Regions from separate parts of the Limnobacter sp. UBA3528 genome, predicted to be linked through region 2. Evidence: predicted binding sites of a transcription regulator. Region 2 holds the regulator's gene; each other region holds the start of a gene.
What was found. Region 2 encodes sigma-54, which starts transcription at its own class of promoters, with help from an activator protein. Its sites were predicted from a motif close to TGGCANGNAANCTGCTTT; they were not measured.
Positions count from the first base shown of each region.

Region 1: prpB (methylisocitrate lyase) is a predicted target of sigma-54. The motif match lies at 4,796-4,813, and genes of this name have one in related genera.
Region 3: nirB (nitrite reductase large subunit NirB) is a predicted target of sigma-54. The motif match lies at 1,360-1,377, and genes of this name have one in related genera.

Region 1 is NZ_DFOZ01000022.1:2,066-7,889, reverse strand. Features, by position in the region: gene prpF (2-methylaconitate cis-trans isomerase PrpF) at 1-49, opposite strand, end outside; gene acnD (Fe/S-dependent 2-methylisocitrate dehydratase AcnD) at 46-2,664, opposite strand; gene prpC (bifunctional 2-methylcitrate synthase/citrate synthase) at 2,668-3,828, opposite strand; gene prpB (methylisocitrate lyase) at 3,886-4,767, opposite strand; gene prpR (propionate catabolism operon regulatory protein PrpR) at 4,962-5,824, shown strand, end outside.
Region 2 is NZ_DFOZ01000032.1:42,769-48,592, reverse strand. Features, by position in the region: gene mutY (A/G-specific adenine glycosylase) at 1-1,091, shown strand, start outside; gene rapZ (RNase adapter RapZ) at 1,044-1,913, opposite strand; gene hprK (HPr(Ser) kinase/phosphatase) at 1,906-2,889, opposite strand; gene B4N58_RS10080 (PTS sugar transporter subunit IIA) at 2,894-3,364, opposite strand; gene hpf (ribosome hibernation-promoting factor, HPF/YfiA family) at 3,475-3,804, opposite strand; gene B4N58_RS10070 (RNA polymerase factor sigma-54) at 3,845-5,365, opposite strand; gene lptB (LPS export ABC transporter ATP-binding protein) at 5,378-5,824, opposite strand, start outside.
Region 3 is NZ_DFOZ01000028.1:11,371-17,194, reverse strand. Features, by position in the region: gene tsaD (tRNA (adenosine(37)-N6)-threonylcarbamoyltransferase complex transferase subunit TsaD) at 94-1,191, opposite strand; gene nirB (nitrite reductase large subunit NirB) at 1,531-3,987, shown strand; gene nirD (nitrite reductase small subunit NirD) at 3,987-4,358, shown strand; gene B4N58_RS07995 (nitrate reductase) at 4,365-5,824, shown strand, end outside.

The DNA.
Region 1 (5,824 bases), on a different contig from region 2:
GCATGTAGGTGGCGGGTACTTTTATTTGCTGGCTGGGTTTAACGCTCATGCTGCCTTTCCTTCCAGAAAGTCTTGTGCAAAACGCTGCAACACGCCGCCAGCTTCGTAAATTGACACTTCCTCAGCCGTGTCCAAACGGCAGGTCACTGGAAACTCGACACGCTCGCCATTCTTGCGGGTCATGACCACAGTCAGGGTTGCGCGCGGGCTGCGTTCACCCAACACTTCGAACACCTCTGTGCCGTCAATGTTGTAGGTGTGGCGTGCGTCGCCAGCCTTGAATTCCAGGGGCAGGGTGCCCATGCCAATCAGGTTGGTGCGGTGAATACGCTCAAAGCCTTCGGCGATAATCGCTTCCACACCAGCCAGGCGAACGCCTTTGGCGGCCCAGTCGCGTGAAGAGCCCTGCCCGTAGTCCGCGCCTGCAATAATAATCAGCGGCTGGCCACGGTCCATGTAGGTTTCAATGGCTTCCCACATGCGTGTTACCTGGCCCTCTGGTTCAATGCGAGCCAGCGAACCTTTTTTCACCTTGCCATCTGCATCGCGAACCATTTCATTCAGCAAGGTGGGGTTGGCAAAGGTGGCGCGTTGCGCAGTCAAATGATCACCGCGGTGCGTGGCGTAGCTGTTGAAGTCTTCTTCCGGCAGGCCCATTTTGTGCAGGTATTCACCAGCTGCGCTGTTCATCATGATTGCGTTGGACGGGCTCAGGTGATCAGTCGTGATGTTGTCACCGAGCACTGCCAGCGGGCGCATATTTTTCAGCGTGCGTGGTCGTGCGGCCAAAGCACCTTGACCTTCGGTGTCCCAATAGGGTGGGCGACGAATGTAGGTGCTCTGAGGGCGCCAGTCGTACAGCGGGCTTTTCGCTTCTTCAATGGCACCCAGGTCAAACATGGGGATATAAATTTCGCGGAACTGTGAAGGTTTCACGAATTCATTCACGATCGCATCGATTTCTTCATCTGAAGGCCACAGGTCTTTCAGGCGAATTTCTTTGCCGTTCACTACACCCAGTACATCGCGCTCAATATCAAAGCGAATGGTGCCCGCAATGGCGTAGGCCACCACCAGCGGCGGGCTGGCGAGGAACGCCTGCTTCGCATAGGGGTGAATGCGGCCATCGAAGTTGCGGTTGCCGCTCAATACAGCGGTGGCGTACAAATCGCGGTCGATAATTTCTTGCTGAATTTTAGGATCAAGCGCGCCACTCATGCCATTGCAAGTGGTGCATGCAAAAGCCACAATGCCAAAGCCCAGCTTTTCCAGTTCAGGCAACAGGCCTGAGTCTTTCAAATACAGCTCGGCCACTTTCGAGCCTGGTGCAAACGATGACTTTACCCAGGGCTTTCGCACCAGGCCCAGTTCATTGGCTTTGCGGGCCAACAGCGCCGCAGCCACTACGTTGCGTGGGTTGCTGGTGTTGGTGCAACTGGTAATGGCAGCAATAATCACGGCGCCGTCGGGCATCAAACCTTCAGCTTCTTGAGCGCGCGCGGCGTCCAGGTTGCCTGCAATGCCTTTGGCTGCCAAATCGCTTGTGGCCACTCGGGCATGCGGGTTTGACGGGCCAGCCATGCTGCGTACCACTTTGCTTAAATCAAATGTCAACACACGCTCGTATTCAGCACCTGTCATTTTGCCGGCCCACAAGCCAGTGTGTTTGGCGTAGTGTTCCACCAGCTTCACTTGCTCGTCTTCACGGCCAGTTAACTTCAGGTAGTCGATGGTTTGCTCGTCGATGTAGAACATCGCGGCGGTGGCACCGTATTCCGGGGTCATGTTCGAGATGGTCGCCCGATCACCAATCGTCAGGCTGTTGGCACCTTCACCGAAAAATTCAATGTAGGCACCCACCACGCGTTCCTTGCGCAAAAACGCAGTCAATTCCAGCACGATGTCCGTTGCAGTAATGCCAGGCTGACGCTTGCCAGTCAGCTCCACGCCCACAATATCGGGCAGGCGCATCATGGATGCACGGCCCAGCATCACGGTTTCAGCTTCCAGACCGCCCACGCCAATTGAAATCACGCCCAGCGCATCCACATGAGGTGTGTGGCTGTCTGTGCCCACGCAAGTGTCGGGAAAAGCTACACCATCGCGCACCTGCACCACTGGAGACATTTTCTCCAAATTGATTTGGTGCATGATGCCGTTGCCGGCCGGAATTACATCCACATTCTTGAATGCGGTTTTGGTCCAGTTGATGAAGTGAAAACGGTCTTCATTGCGACGTTCTTCAATGTCGCGGTTTTTCTGAAATGCGTCGGGATCAAAACCGCCACATTCCACCGCCAGTGAATGGTCTACGATCAATTGAGTTGGCACCACCGGGTTCACCAGCGACGGGTCTCCGCCTTCGTCTGCGATTGCATTGCGCAGGCCAGCCAAATCCACCAAAGCGGTTTGACCCAGAATGTCGTGGCACACCACGCGCGCTGGGTACCAGGGAAAGTCCAGGTCGCGCTTGCGGTACACCAATTGCTTCAGGCTGTCAGTCAGCGCAGCAGGTTCGCAGCGGCGTACCAATTGCTCGGCCAACACCTTGCTGGTGTAGGGCAGCTTGTCCCAGGCGCCAGGCTCGATTGCATCTACAGCCGATTGGGCGTCGAAGAAATCAAGCTGGGTACCGGGCAGATTTTTACGAAATTGAGTGTTCATAGATTATTTGCGATCCTTGATGGGGACAAATTTCTGATCTTCCGGGCCTGTGTAGTTGGCGCTTGGGCGAATAATCTTGCCGTCGATGCGCTGCTCGATCACGTGGGCGCTCCAGCCGGAAGTACGGGCAATCACGAACAGGGGGGTGAACATGGCGGTGGGTACACCCATCATGTGGTAGCTCACTGCGCTGAACCAGTCCAGGTTCGGGAACATTTTCTTGATTTCCCACATGGTGCTCTCAAGACGTTCAGCAATGTTGTACATCTTCATGTTGTTCTGTTCTTTGGACAAGTCTTCCGCCACTTTCTTGATCACCACGTTACGGGGGTCGCTCACGGTGTACACGGGGTGGCCAAAGCCGATTACTACTTCCTTGCGTTCAACACGGGCGCGAATATCGGCTTCCGCTTCATCGGGGTTGTCGTAACGCTTTTGAATTTCGAAGGCCACTTCATTGGCGCCGCCATGCTTGGGGCCACGCAGGGCACCAATACCGCCACAAATGGCGGAATACATGTCAGAACCCGTGCCAGCCACCACGCGGCTGGTGAATGTTGATGCATTGAATTCGTGTTCTGCGTAAAGAATCAGCGAGGTGTGCATGGCGCTAACCCAGCTGTCACGAGGCTTTTCACCATGCAGCAAGTGCAGGAAGTGGCCGCCAATTGAATCATCGTCGGTTTCCACTTCAATGCGCTTGCCGTTGTGGCTGTAGTGGTACCAGTACAGCAGCATGCTGCCCAGGCTGGCCATCAGCTTGTCGGCAATGTCGCGTGCGCCGGGGTGGTTGTGGTCGTCTTTTTCAGGTTGCAGGCAACCCAGTACCGAAACACCGGTGCGCATCACATCCATGGGGTGGGCTGAAGGGGGCAGTGCTTCCAGCGCCTGCTTCACGCCTGCGGGAATACCGCGCAATGCCTTCAGTTTTAGTTTGTAGCCAGCCAGTTCAGCCACTGTGGGCAGCTTGCCGTGCACCAGCAGGTAAGCAATTTCTTCAAACTCGGTGGTGGTTGCCAAGTCCAGAATGTCGTAACCACGGTAAGCCAAGTCGTTGCCTGTGCGGCCTACGGTACACAGGGCAGTGTTGCCAGCGGCTGTACCTGAAAGGGCGACTGATTTTTTGGGTTTGAAGCCAGGGGTTGTTGTTTGTTGCTCAGACATTTCTGTCTCCTGTCAAAATAATGTTTTATAACAATTGTTTATGTTGTTTTATTGAAGTCATTTCTGCTGAAACAAGGCATCCAGCTTCTGCTCAAAATCGTGGTAGCCAATGCTGTCATACAGCTCCATGCGGGTTTGCATGGTGTCCAGTACATTTTTCTGGGTACCGTCGCGGCGAACTGCTTCATACACATTCTGTGCTGCCTTGTTCATGGCACGGAATGCGCTTAGTGGGTACAACACCAGACCCACGCCTGCGCCTTTCAATTCTTCGGTGGTGAACAGGGGCGTTGAGCCAAACTCGGTGATGTTGGCCAATATAGGCACCTTCACCGCATCTACAAACTGCTGATACATGCTCAGTTCGGTCATGGCTTCCGGGAAAATCATGTCAGCACCAGCTTCCACGCAGGCGCAAGCCCGGTCAATGGCCGATTGCAAACCTTCCACGGCCAGCGCGTCGGTACGGGCCATGATTACGAAATCGTCTGAACCGCGTGCGTCAACTGCTGCCTTGATGCGGTCGACCATTTCTGCTTGGGTCACAATCGCCTTGCCGGGGCGGTGGCCGCAGCGCTTGGCACCCACTTGATCTTCAATGTGCATGGCAGCAGCACCGGCTTTCATCATGGCTTTGGTGGTGCGGGCAATGTTGAACGCTGATGAACCGAAGCCTGTGTCAACGTCGACCAGCAAGGGGGTGTCGCACACATCGGTAATGCGACGCACATCGGTCAACACGTCGTCCAGGCCAGAAATACCCAAGTCGGGCAGGCCCAGCGAACCAGCCGCTACACCGCCGCCGCTCAGGTAAATGGCTTTAAATCCAGCGCGCTTGGCCAGCAATGCGTGGTTGGCGTTGATTGCGCCGATTACTTGCAAAGGTTGTTCGTCTTTCACTGCCTGGCGGAAACGGGCGCCTGCGGAATTTTGGGTCATGGTGTTCTCCTTGTTGTATGTTTTTGGTAGTGCAGGGTTCATGCCAGTTGATTAAATTGTTTATAAAATCTTTTTAAATCAATATTTTTATAAGAATAATTAAGGTAATGTATATAATATTATTGTGTTCAATTGAAACATTGTTGTTTAAAATAAAACCTCTCAATGTTTTAAAAGAACAAGTCTTGTTTTAAATGAAACCTAGAATCGTAGTGTTCAGCATCAGTGCACTGGCGGGTACCCTAAGGGAAATTGCCCGTGACTATGCCGGTTCAGCCAATATTGAGCTGGTTCCCAAGGCCTATGAAGATGCCTTGGCTTACGCACGCAACCGCTATTACACCGACACGGCCGATGTCTTCATCGCCGCAGGTTCCAATGGCGCATTCTTGCAAAATCAGCTTGAGGCCCCCTTGGTGATCATCCGCACCGATGGTTTTGATGTGATGCAAGCATTGGCCTCTGCCAGAAAAGCGTCCGCAGCGGTGGGATTGGTCAGTTACGAGCATTCCTTCGAGGAGCTTGAACAATTTGCACGGGCGTTCGATGTGCCTTTGAACACCCGAACTTATCGCACACCTGAAGACGCGCGCCGCGCGGTACGGGAATTAGCCCAGTTGGGTGTCAAGGTGGTGGTTGGTTCAGGTTTGGTCACTGAAATTGCACAGGAAATGGGGCTGGAAGCCATTTTGATTTACTCCCGCCAAGGCGTTGTCAAGGCCTTTGAGGAAGCCATACGTCTGGCCAGTGCCAAGGCCTTGGGCGGAGTGCGTCGAAACAGCCAGGCCTACACGTATCACAACGAGCAAGATTTGATCGGCAACAGCAAGGCCGTAGAAAAGCTGCGCAACACGATTCGCCTGTGTGGCAGCATCGATTTTTCAGTGCTTATTCAAGGTAAAACTGGCGTGGGCAAAGAACTGGTGGCCCAATCCATTCACACGTCCAGTCCACGTGCAGGTAAACCGTTTGTGGCCATTAATTGCGCATCTTTGACTGAAAGCCTTTTGGAAAGCGAGTTGTTTGGCTATGAAGAGGGTGCGTTTTCAGGGGCCGT
Region 2 (5,824 bases):
GGTGGCAGAAGCAGCATGGTCGACAAACCTTGCCTTGGCAGCACACCGGCGATGCTTACAAGGTGTGGCTGAGCGAAGTGATGTTGCAGCAAACCCAGGTAACGACCGTGCTGGCGTACTACACCCGTTTTTTGCAGGCTTACCCGACTGTAGCCGACCTGGCTGGCGCCCCGGAGCAGGATGTGATGCAGTTGTGGGCCGGTTTGGGCTATTACACCCGTGCGCGTAATTTACATGCCTGTGCCAAGCAGGTGGTGGCCCGTTTTGGAGGGCAATTCCCGCGCACGGTGGCCGAGCTTGAAAGTTTGCCCGGCATTGGTCAGTCCACGGCAGGTGCAATTGCATCGCTGGCATATGGTGTGCAGGCTCCCATTCTGGACGGCAATGTGAAACGTGTGTTTTGCAGGTATTACGGCATCGAGGGGTACCCGGAGCAAACCACCATCAAGAAAACCTTGTGGGCTATTGCACAGGCCAATGTGCCAGAACAGCAGCCCGGTGTTTACAACCAAGCCTTGATGGACCTTGGGGCCACATGCTGTGTGCCGCGCAACCCTGCATGTTCAGCTTGCCCATTGATGCAAAGTTGTGTGGCTTTGCAAAAGGGCATGGTCGGGTTGTTGCCCACACCGAAACCCAAAAAAGCCCGGCCTGAATTGCATTTTGTCAGCATGATTGTGGAAGACGAGCGTGGCGCGGTGTTGCTGGAACTGCAAACAGGCAAAGGAGTTTGGCAGGGCCTGTGGACTACACCTTTTGAGGCCTGTGGTAGCCAGGGCGGTTTTGCAGACGATTTTGACAACTTAACCCGAATCGCAGCTGTGTGGGTTGAGCGCTATGGCTTGCAGGCCCACCGTGTTGAACTTGAGCATCAGTTGCACGCGTTGCAAGGTCAGCCTTGGTTGGTGCATGAATTAACCCACCGCAAAATGCACTTTAAATTGTTGCGTGTGAAGGTGCCCGGCGTGTGGATTGGTTGTCATGTGGTTAGTGAAAAGCCCGTGCCGAAAATTGTGCACAAATTGTTGGAGCAATCGAGAGCTTTAGCCCAGGCTGCGGTGCCGCAACAAAACGCTCTCGATCTCGGTTAAAGGCTGGTTGGTAAAACGCTTGGCCAGTGTTTCGGCCACATACACCGAGCGGTGTTGACCGCCGGTGCAACCAATGGCCACGGTCACGTAGCTGCGCTGCTCATTCAAATACGAGGGCAACCATTTTCTCAAATAGGTTTCGATATCGCTGATCAGCGGGTCGCTGCGATTGTCGGCTTGAATGTACCGTTGTACTTCTGTGTCTTTCCCGGTCAGTGGACGCAGGCTTTTGTCGTAATACGGGTTACTCAGGCAGCGCACATCAAACACCAGGTCTGCATCGCTGGGCAGGCCTTTTTTAAAACCGAAGGTTTCAAACACCAATGTAAGTTTGGCCGATTCTTCTTCTACGGTTTCAAGCACCCATCGCCGCAGTACAATGGGCTGCAGGGCAGAGGTGTCGATACAGCTTGCAATGTTTCTCAGGGGCTCAAGCGACTCTCGTTCCGCATCAACACATTCTTGCACGGTGGCTTGCTCGCCAAGGCGTGCGCTCATGGGGTGACGGCGGCGGCTTTCAGAGTAGCGGGTGATCAGGGTTTCATCGTCGGCATCCAGAAACAGAATGCGAACATCGGTTCCGTCGGCTTTCAGGGCCTGAATAATTTGGGGAACATCGATAATGTCTCGTCCAGTGCGGGCGTCGGCTGCAATCGCAATTTGCGTGATGCCCTCGGAGGACAAGCGCTGGATGACTTGCGGTATGAAAGAAGGCGGCAAGTTGTCGACACAGTAAAAGTGGGAGTCTTCCAGCGCGCGAATGGCGACTGATTTGCCCGAGCCTGAAAGGCCGGTGACCAATACCACTTTCATGTTAATCATGGCCGATGTCCGTTTCAGTGTCGGGGTCAACCTGTAGGTGGTCAATGCCGCCCAGTTCAGTGAGCATGGCTTTTTGTTGACGAACCATGAATTCGTCGAGTGTGTTGATACCCCGCATTTGCAAGATGGTGTTGCGCACCGCAGCTTCCAGCAACACGGCCAGGTTGCGGCCCGCAGCCACTGGCAATATGGCTTTGCGAATCGGCAGCCCCAGCACTTCCTGGAATTGTTGCTCGGTTACCAATCGTTCCTGGTGCAATTCTAGCGAGGCTTTACGAACCAGATGTACGATCAGCTTCAATCGCATTTTCCGGCGTACGGCGGTTTCACCAAAAATAGCCTTGATGTCGAGCAGGCCCACGCCGCGCACTTCCATCAGGTTGCGAATCAGTTCAGGGCAGCGCCCTTCGATCAGGTTGGGGGCTACGCGCGAGAATTCGACCACATCGTCTGCCACCAAGCCGTGCCCGCGAGAAATCAGTTCCAGGCCCAACTCGCTTTTGCCCAAACCCGACTCGCCACAAATAAGCACGCCCATGCCAAGCACATCCATGAACACGCCGTGCATCATGGTGGTGGGGGCTAACCATTTGTTGATGTACACGCGCAGAAAATCGATGATTTCGGCGGCTGACAATGGAGTGGCCAGCAGGGGGATGTTGGATTCGTCGCAGGCGGCCTTCAGTAGGGTATGGGGCTGAAACGATTCAGCCACGATGATTGCGGGCGGATCGCCTTCGATTAGCTTGTCGATTTGGTGTTTTTTGCGTTCGTCGCTGATGCGGGCGAAGTATTCGATTTCCTGACGACCAAACACCTGAATGCGGCCAGGGTGGATGGTATTCAAGTGGCCTACGAGGTCGGAAGATGCAAAACACTGAAGATCCAGGTGGCGGTCACCACCATTTAAACCGGCCAGCCAGTCAAGCTTGAGTTTGTTGCGGTTGGCTTCGATCAGTTCTTTCAGTTGCTTCACAGGCTTAACTCGCGGGTTGGTAGGGCTCCCAGGTGGCGATGAGCTGGTGCATGGCGCCGGGGTCTGCTTCAGTCATGAGTTTCTCACGGAAATCCTTGTCAGACAGCATTTGAGCCAGTTCAGACAGTATATCCAGATGATGCTGGTTTGCGCTTTCTGGCACCAGCAAAAACATGAGCAGTTTGACGGGTTGACCGTCAGGGGCGTCGAAGGGAATTGGATCTTGAACTCGAACCAGTGAAGCGATGGGTTCGCGAAGGCCCTTGATGCGACCATGCGGCACAGCGACTTGTTGACCAAGTCCGGTGGAACCCAGGCGTTCACGTGCAAAGAGGCTGTCGAAAACCTTGGAGCGAGCAATGCCCTGGTTGTTTTCAAACACCAAACCGGCTTGTTCAAACACGCGCTTTTTGCTGGTGACCTGTGCATCCAGCAAAATGTTGGATGGAGGCAGTAGATTTGCGATCAAGTTCATCGCTGTTGATTCCTGAGACCCGCTTCTAATCGTGGGGCCGATTATACGCCATAAAAACAGAAAAGGCGGATGGAAGTCCGCCTTTTGATTTTCCCTGAAATTACAGAGGTTTATTCGGCTTCTTCGACCACCTGGTGTTTGATCGGTGTGTGATTGTGATTGGTTAGTTTGTCTTTGTGACGCAGTACCTGGCGATCCAGTTTGTCGGCCAGCGCATCAATGGCTGCGTAGAGGTTTTCATGACTTGCTTCAGCGTGAATGTCTTTGCCGCGAACGTGCAGCGTAACATCTGCCCTTTGAACCAGCTTGACCACCGAGATGGTCACCGATGCATCAATGACGTGATCAAAATGCCTTTTCACCCGATCCAGTTTTTCGATGACGTAGTTTCGAATTGCTGGGGTAACTTCCAGATGATGACCATTGATGTTCAAGTTCATAAGGTATCTCCTTTCGTTGCTGCGGGGGGAAGCTTTAAATTTAAAGCGACTTGCGCATGTTCACCGGGGGTATTTTCAGTGATTCCCGGTATTTAGCGACCGTGCGTCTTGCGACCACGATGCCCTGTTGACCGAGTAGGTCGGCGATTTGGCTGTCAGATATCGGCTGCTTGGCGTCCTCCGCAGAAATCAGTTGCTTGATGAGTGCACGTATTGCTGTGCTGGAAGCCTGACCACCCGAGTCGGTGGAAACATGACTTCCGAAGAAATACTTTAGCTCAACCAACCCATAGGGCGTCAACATATATTTTTGCGTGGTAACCCTTGACACGGTCGATTCATGCAGTCCCAAGAGATCGGCAATTTCCCTCAGAACCAAGGGCTGCATTGCGATTTCGCCGTGATTGAAGTAGCCGATTTGCCGTTCTACGATGGCTTGGCTCACCCGTAAAATAGTGTCAAATCGCTGCTGAACGTTTTTTAACAACCAGCGAGCCTCTTGTAATTGCGCACTGAGTTGCGCACTTTGACCACGGTGTGATCGCAAGATGGAGGCATACATTTCATTAATACGGATTTTTGGCATCACGTCGGGGTTCAGTTGCACATGCCACTGTCCACTCAGTTTTTTCACGATCACGTCGGGCACCACATGGTCATCGTCGATGCGTCGAAAACGCGCACCGGGAAACGGCTCGAGTGAACGAATGATTTGATGACATGTTTTTAGCATGTCCTCGTCGACGTTCAATGCTTTTTTCAGCTTGGTGAAGTCGCGTTGGGCCAATAAACCCAAGTGGTCGCGAATAATGTGCTGACAGTTGCTGTACAGGTTTGGCTGGCAAGTAATGTCTTTGCGCTGGGCCAGTTGCAGCAGCAGGCATTCGGCTGCATTGCGGGCACCCACGCCGGGTGGGTCAAAACTTTGCAGCAGGCGCAAGGCCGCGCTGAGTTCTTCAAACTCCAGGTCGGGCTCGTCCTGCAGGGTTTCCCACAGGTCTTCAAGTTCAACAGTCAGGTAGCCATCGTCGCTGAGGTAGTCAATCAGCCAAAGCACCAGGTTTTTGTCACGTTCGCTGGCCTGTGTCATGCGCAGCTGGTCGATCAGGTGCTGGTGCAGGCTGCTGTCGGGCGCAGCCAGTTGCAGGCCGGGTTTTTCTTCATCGCCATCGGCACCTGCGCCGCTGTTGTCGCGCCAGTCGCCTTCCCAGTTGTCCTGGATGGAGTCGATGGTCTCGCGCTGAACAATTTCTTCGCTTTGATTGTCTTGTTCAGCTTGCTGATCGCTGACCGGTTCGCTGGCTTTGCGGGGGTCGGGATCGGCCTCAAAGCTGTCGCCCTGTGGCTCGTGCAGTTCGCCATTGCTGCTGTCCAGGCTCAGGGTGCGCTCGCCTTCCACGGCCTCTTCGTCAGCCAACTCCAGCAGTGGGTTTTCAGCCAGCGCTTGTTGAATTTCCTGCTGCAACTCCAGTGTGGACAATTGCAGCAAGCGAATGGATTGCTGCAACTGAGGCGTGAGCGTGAGGTTTTGCGAGACTTTAAGCTGAAGGGATTGTTTCATGGAGATTCAGCTTTACATACGGAAGTGTTCGCCGAGGTACACGCGGCGTACATCGTCGTTTTTCACAATTTGCTCGGGACTGCCCGAGGCCAGCACGCGGCCCGCGCTGATGATGTAGGCACGATCACAAATGCCCAGGGTTTCCCGTACATTGTGGTCGGTGATCAGCACGCCGATGCCGCGGTCCTTGAGGTGGCGGATGATGCTCTTGATGTCGTTCACGGAGATCGGGTCGACCCCGGCGAAGGGCTCATCCAGCAGAATAAAATCCGGGTCCGTGGCCAGGCCCCGGGCGATCTCCGCGCGCCGGCGCTCGCCGCCGGACAGGCTCATGCCCATGCTGTCGCGGATATGGTCGATGTGGAATTCCTGCAGCAGTTTCTCCAGCTGCTCCTTGCGCTCCGCCTTGCTCAGGTTCTTGCGCGTTTCCAGGATCGCCATGATGTTCTGCTCCACGGT
Region 3 (5,824 bases), on a different contig from region 2:
GCGATTGGGATTCGCGCTGAGTGGGTGACAAAGACGAGCTTGGCGGGTGAAATAGACGCGCTGAGTGGGTCAAGCACACACGCCAATTGACAATTAAACCCGCGTTGCAAGCTCGCACCGTGGTCGCGTAACCATGCCGTAATCCCGAGCATCCAGCAGCGCTGGGTTCTCAGCCAATTGCATGGCTCCCGCAAACGCGATCATTGCGCCATTGTCAGTGCACAGGCTAAGTTCTGGGAAATAAACCTCGACACCACGTTTGCGCGCTGCTTTCACCAATTGTTCTCGCAGCAATTTATTGGCTCCCACCCCACCAGCCACCACCAGTCGTTTGTGGTCTTGCTGAAGGCAGGCTGCGAGGGCCTTTTTGACCAAGGTTTCAACAATTGCCGCTTGAAAGCTGGCCGCAAGGTCGGCTTTGTCGGTGTCGCTGATCACCATGGTTTCAGAAGGCTGCTTGACGTCCGCCAGCTTCATGGCCGTGGTCAGCACTGCTGTTTTCAAGCCAGAGAAACTGAACATGAAGTCGCCGCTGTGCAGCATGGGGCGGGGCAACTTAAAGCGTTCGGGGTCGCCATTCTCAGCCAGTTTCGACAGGGCAGGGCCGCCAGGGTAAGGCAGACCGATCATTTTTGCTGTTTTGTCAAAGGCCTCACCCGCCGCATCGTCGAGTGTTTCACCCAACAAGGCATAACGCCCCAAACCTTCCACGCCCATGAGTTGCGTGTGTCCGCCGCTGACCAACAAGGCCGTGAAAGGAAAGGCGGGAGGGTTGGCTGAAAGCAGGGGCGACAGCAAATGACCTTCGAGGTGATGCACCGGAATAACTGGCAAGTTCAAACCCATGGCCAGGCTGTAAGCGAAGGCGCAACCCGCCATCAAGGCGCCAGGCAGGCCAGGCCCCGTGGTTACTGCAATCGCATCAACATCAGACATTGAAATGCCTGCTTGCGCAAAAGTGTCGTCCATCAACGGAATCAAGCGGCGAATGTGGTCGCGCGAAGCCAGTTCGGGTACCACACCACCGTAATCCTTGTGCATGGCAATTTGGGAATAAAGGGCCTGTCCTAAAATGCGGCCATCAGTTGCGCACAGCGCCACGCCGGTTTCGTCACAGGAACTTTCAAAACCTAGCACTATTTTTGGGGCAATTGCAGCGGGGGTCACTTTGGGCAGCCAGAACGTATTCAAGGCCGTATTTTAGCCCAGGCCTGCTGAATTCGGCAGCCTGTTCACTTCAAGCACCATGTTCTGTACAGAATGGTGCGCTGCACTAGTTGGGTGCCAGCCCTTCCGTTCAATATTCCCCCATTTCGCCAGAATCAGCCTCTTTGTGGTGCAAAAACCGCTTGAATTGGCTGGCACGCCCCTTGCATTGACACGTGCGTAGGTCGTCAACGGCGGCGATCTGCAGGTGGATTGACAGGTCTCCCAAGGTTGCGAAAGTGGCCAAGGGAGTTGGACAACGGCGTCCGTGCTGCTTCGTGCAGCCGGGGGCCGTTTTTTTTTGGGTAATTTGGGAAAAATAGTATGCTGATGTCCGTCAAAAAACAGAAGCTGGTGGTAATTGGTAACGGCATGGCCGGTATCCGGGTGGTTGAGGAGCTAATCAAGCTTGCACCTGACTTGTATGAAATCACCGTGTTTGGCGCAGAGCCGCATCCCAATTACAATCGGATCATGCTTTCGCCGGTGTTGGCTGGAGAGCAGAAATTCGAAGAAATCGTGCTCAATGATTGGGACTGGTACACCAGCAACAACATTACCCTGCACGTGGGCCGAGAGGTCACTGAAATTGACCGTGTAAAACGGGTGGTGAAATGCGCAGACGGCACCACCGCTCCGTACGATCGTTTGCTGCTGGCCACGGGCTCCAATTCATTCATTCTGCCTGTGCCTGGTTCAACTTTGCCTGGCGTCATCGGTTACCGCGACATTGCCGACACTGAAGCCATGTTGGAGGCCGCCAAGCATTACAAAAAAGCAATCGTAATCGGTGGCGGTTTGCTGGGCCTGGAAGCCGCCAACGGCCTGGCCATTCAAGGCATGGATGTCAGCGTGGTGCATTTGCCCACCTGGTTGATGGAACGCCAACTTGACCCCACCGCAGCAGGTTTGCTGCAAAAAAGTCTTGAAACCAAAGGCCTGAAATTCTTGCTGGCCAAAAACACCAAAGCCTTACATGCCGGGGCTGATGGGCGTGTTGCCAAAATTGAATTTGCCGATGGTGAAGTGCACGACGCAGACTTGGTTGTAATGGCGGTGGGCATTCGCCCGAACGACAAATTGGCCGCTAGCAGCGGTTTGCACTGCAATCGAGGTGTTGTGGTTAACGACACCATGCAAACCATTACCGACCCCAAAATTTATTCTGTGGGCGAATGCGCCAGCCACCGTGGTGTTGCCTATGGTTTGGTGGCCCCCTTGTTTGAACAGGCCAAGGTGTGTGCCAACCACCTTGCTCAGTTTGGCATTGGCCGTTACGAGGGCTCTGTGACGTCAACCAAGCTCAAAGTCACCGGTGTAGATCTGTTTTCTGCTGGCAATTTCATGGGTGGCGAAGGCTGCGAAGAGCTACTGCTTTCCGACCCCATTGGTGGCGTGTACAAAAAACTGGTCATCAAGGAAGACAAACTGGTGGGCGCCTGCCTGTACGGCGACACGGTGGATGGATCCTGGTACTTCAAGCTGATGCGTGAAGGCAAGGCCATCAAAGAGATTCGCGAGAAGCTGATGTTCGGCCAGAACAACATTGGCGACACCGGCCACGAGGGGCAAAGCCAGGCCAGCAAAATGTTGGATACGGATGAAGTGTGCGGTTGCAACGGCGTGTGCAAGGGCACCATTGTGCAGGCCATTAAAACCAAGGGCCTGTTCACCATTGAAGAAGTGCGCAAGCACACCAAAGCCAGTGCAAGCTGCGGTTCATGCACCGGTTTGTGCGAGCAAATTTTGATGAGCACTGCGGGTGCCGATTATTCCGCCACACCCAAAACAAAACCCATGTGTGGCTGTACCGATCATGGTCACCAAGTGGTTCGCGATGCGATTTTCAAGCACCACTTAACCACCAAAGAAGAAGTGTTCGCGACCATGAACTGGCGCACACCCAACGGTTGCGCAAGCTGCCGCCCAGCGGTGAATTATTACCTCATCAGTTCCTGGCCAGGCGAAGCTGTGGACGATCCACAAAGCCGCTTTATCAATGAACGCGCGCACGCCAATATTCAGAAAGACAAAACCTATTCTGTGGTGCCTCGCATGTGGGGTGGCGAAACCACTGCGGCTGAATTGCGTCGCATTGCCGATGTGGTCGACAAGTACAACATTCCAACAGTGAAGGTCACCGGTGGCCAACGCATCGACTTGCTGGGCGTGAAAAAAGAAGACCTGCAAGACGTGTGGAAAGATTTGGACATGCCCAGCGGCCATGCCTATGCCAAAGGTTTGCGTACCGTTAAAACCTGTGTGGGCAGTGAATGGTGCCGTTTTGGCACGCAAGACAGCACGCAGATGGGCAAAGACCTTGAACGTGGTTTGTTCAAAATGTACGCGCCCCACAAAGTAAAACTGGCTGTCTCGGGTTGTCCGCGCAATTGCGCTGAAAGCGGCATCAAGGATGTGGGCGTGATCGGTGTTGATTCCGGTTGGGAAATTTATGTGGGTGGTAACGGCGGCATTAAAACCGAAGTGGCCCAGTTCCTGTGCCGTGTCAAAACCTCAGATGAAGTGATGGCCGTCAGTGGTGCTTTCCTGCAGCTGTATCGCAAGGAAGGCTGGTACCTGGAGCGCACAGTGCATTATCTCGAGCGCGTGGGTCTTGAACACGCCAAGGCCCGTGTGGTTGATGATGTCGCCAATCGCGATGCCCTGTGGGCCGAGCTGCAAGCCGCGCTGGCCATTGAGGAAGACCCATGGCACAAGCCCAAAGAAGCACAGGTTGATTTGCGTCAGTTCATTCCAATCAAACTGGCGGAGGTGGTCTAATGTCGGCATCACTACTTAAGGAACAGAAGGAAATTCAAATGGAATGGATCGACATATGCGCAGTGGAAGACATCCCGGTCTTGGGGTCACGCATTGTGCGCCGCCCTACCGGGCAAGACATCGCAATTTTTCGCAACAGCGAAGAACAGGTGTTTGCGCTGCTGGATGAATGTCCACACAAAAAAGGCCCGTTAAGCCAGGGCATCGTTCATGGCACCACCGTAACTTGCCCCCTGCACAACTGGCAAATTGGCCTGGCCGATGGTTGTGCACGTGAACCCGATGAAGGTTGCACTGCCAAGTTCACCGTGCAGGTGGTGGATGGCCGTGTGCACTTGAAAGCCAGCGAAGTGAAAAACCACGGCATTTAAATCACCATGACCGAATTGCTGCAAACCATTAAAACCACCAAAACAACCTGCCCTTATTGTGGCGTGGGTTGTGGTGTGGTGGTGCGTACGCAAGCGGGAAAAATTATTGATGTGAAAGGCGACGAAACACACCCTGCCAACCTGGGCAAGCTGTGCAGCAAAGGCAGCAAGCTGGCTGAAACGGCGGCTGCAAATGTGTATGGGCAAGTGCGTGCCAGCCAACCTTTGTTGCGCATTCAGCGTGACCAGCAAGTGGCTGCCACCGATTGGAGCACCGCACTTGATTTCACCGCCCGTGAATTTGCGCGGTTGATTGCCACGTACGGCCCCGACAGTGTTGGGTTTTACATCAGCGGCCAACTGCTGACCGAAGACTATTACGTGTTCAACAAACTGGCCAAGGGTTTGATTGGCACCAACAACATCGACACCAATTCACGCCTGTGCATGAGCAGTGCTGTGAGCGGTTATAAACGCACCTTGGGTGCCGACGCGCCGCCTTGCAATTACGATGACCTGGCCTTGGCTGATTGTGTGTTCATCGCCGGTTCCAACATGGCCTATGCGCACCCGATTGCCTATCGCAGGCTTGAAGCCGCGCGTGCTGCCAAGCCTGGTCACAAACTGATTGTGGTTGACCCCCGTGCCACCGACACCGCGCTGATGGCTGATTTGCATTTGAAAATTCAGCCCGGCACCGACGTGATGCTGTTTAATGCCATGCTGCATGTGATGATGCAAAACGGCTGGCTGGACATGGCTTACATCAACAAACACACCGAAGGCTTCGAGGCTGTCGCCAAAGGCCTGGCCGATTACACGCCAAAACTCGCTTCCAGCGTGTGTGGAGTTCCCGAGGCAGACATTGTATTGGCTGCCACCTGGTTCGCCCAAAGCAACAGGACACTCTCCCTGTATTGCCAAGGGTTGAACCAGGCCACCACGGGAACCGATAAAAACACCTCGCTGATTGCCCTGCATTTGGCCACTGGTCAAATTGGCAAAGAAGGTTCTGGTCCGTTTTCCCTCACCGGGCAACCCAATGCCATGGGCGGCAGGGAAGTGGGTGGATTGTCCACCTTGCTGCCCGCACACCGGGAGTTGAACAACCCGGCACACGTGGCAGAAGTGGCGGCATTTTGGGGGGTGAAGCAAATTAGTGCCACGCCCGGCGCCAGTGCAGTTGAAATGTTTGATCAATTGGAGCAGGGCAAAATCAAGGCGGTGTGGGTGGCTTGCACCAACCCTGCGCACTCATTGCCCAATTCGCAAAAAGTAGCGCGTGCCTTGCAAAATGCCGAGCTGGTGGTGGTGCAAGACGCTTACCTGACACCTGCCACCGTGCAGTATGCCGACGTGCTGTTGCCTGCAACCACTTGGGGCGAAAAAGAAGGCACCGTCACCAATAGTGAAAGGCGAATCAGCCGCGTACGGCCAGCAATACCCGCCTATGCCGATTCAAAAAA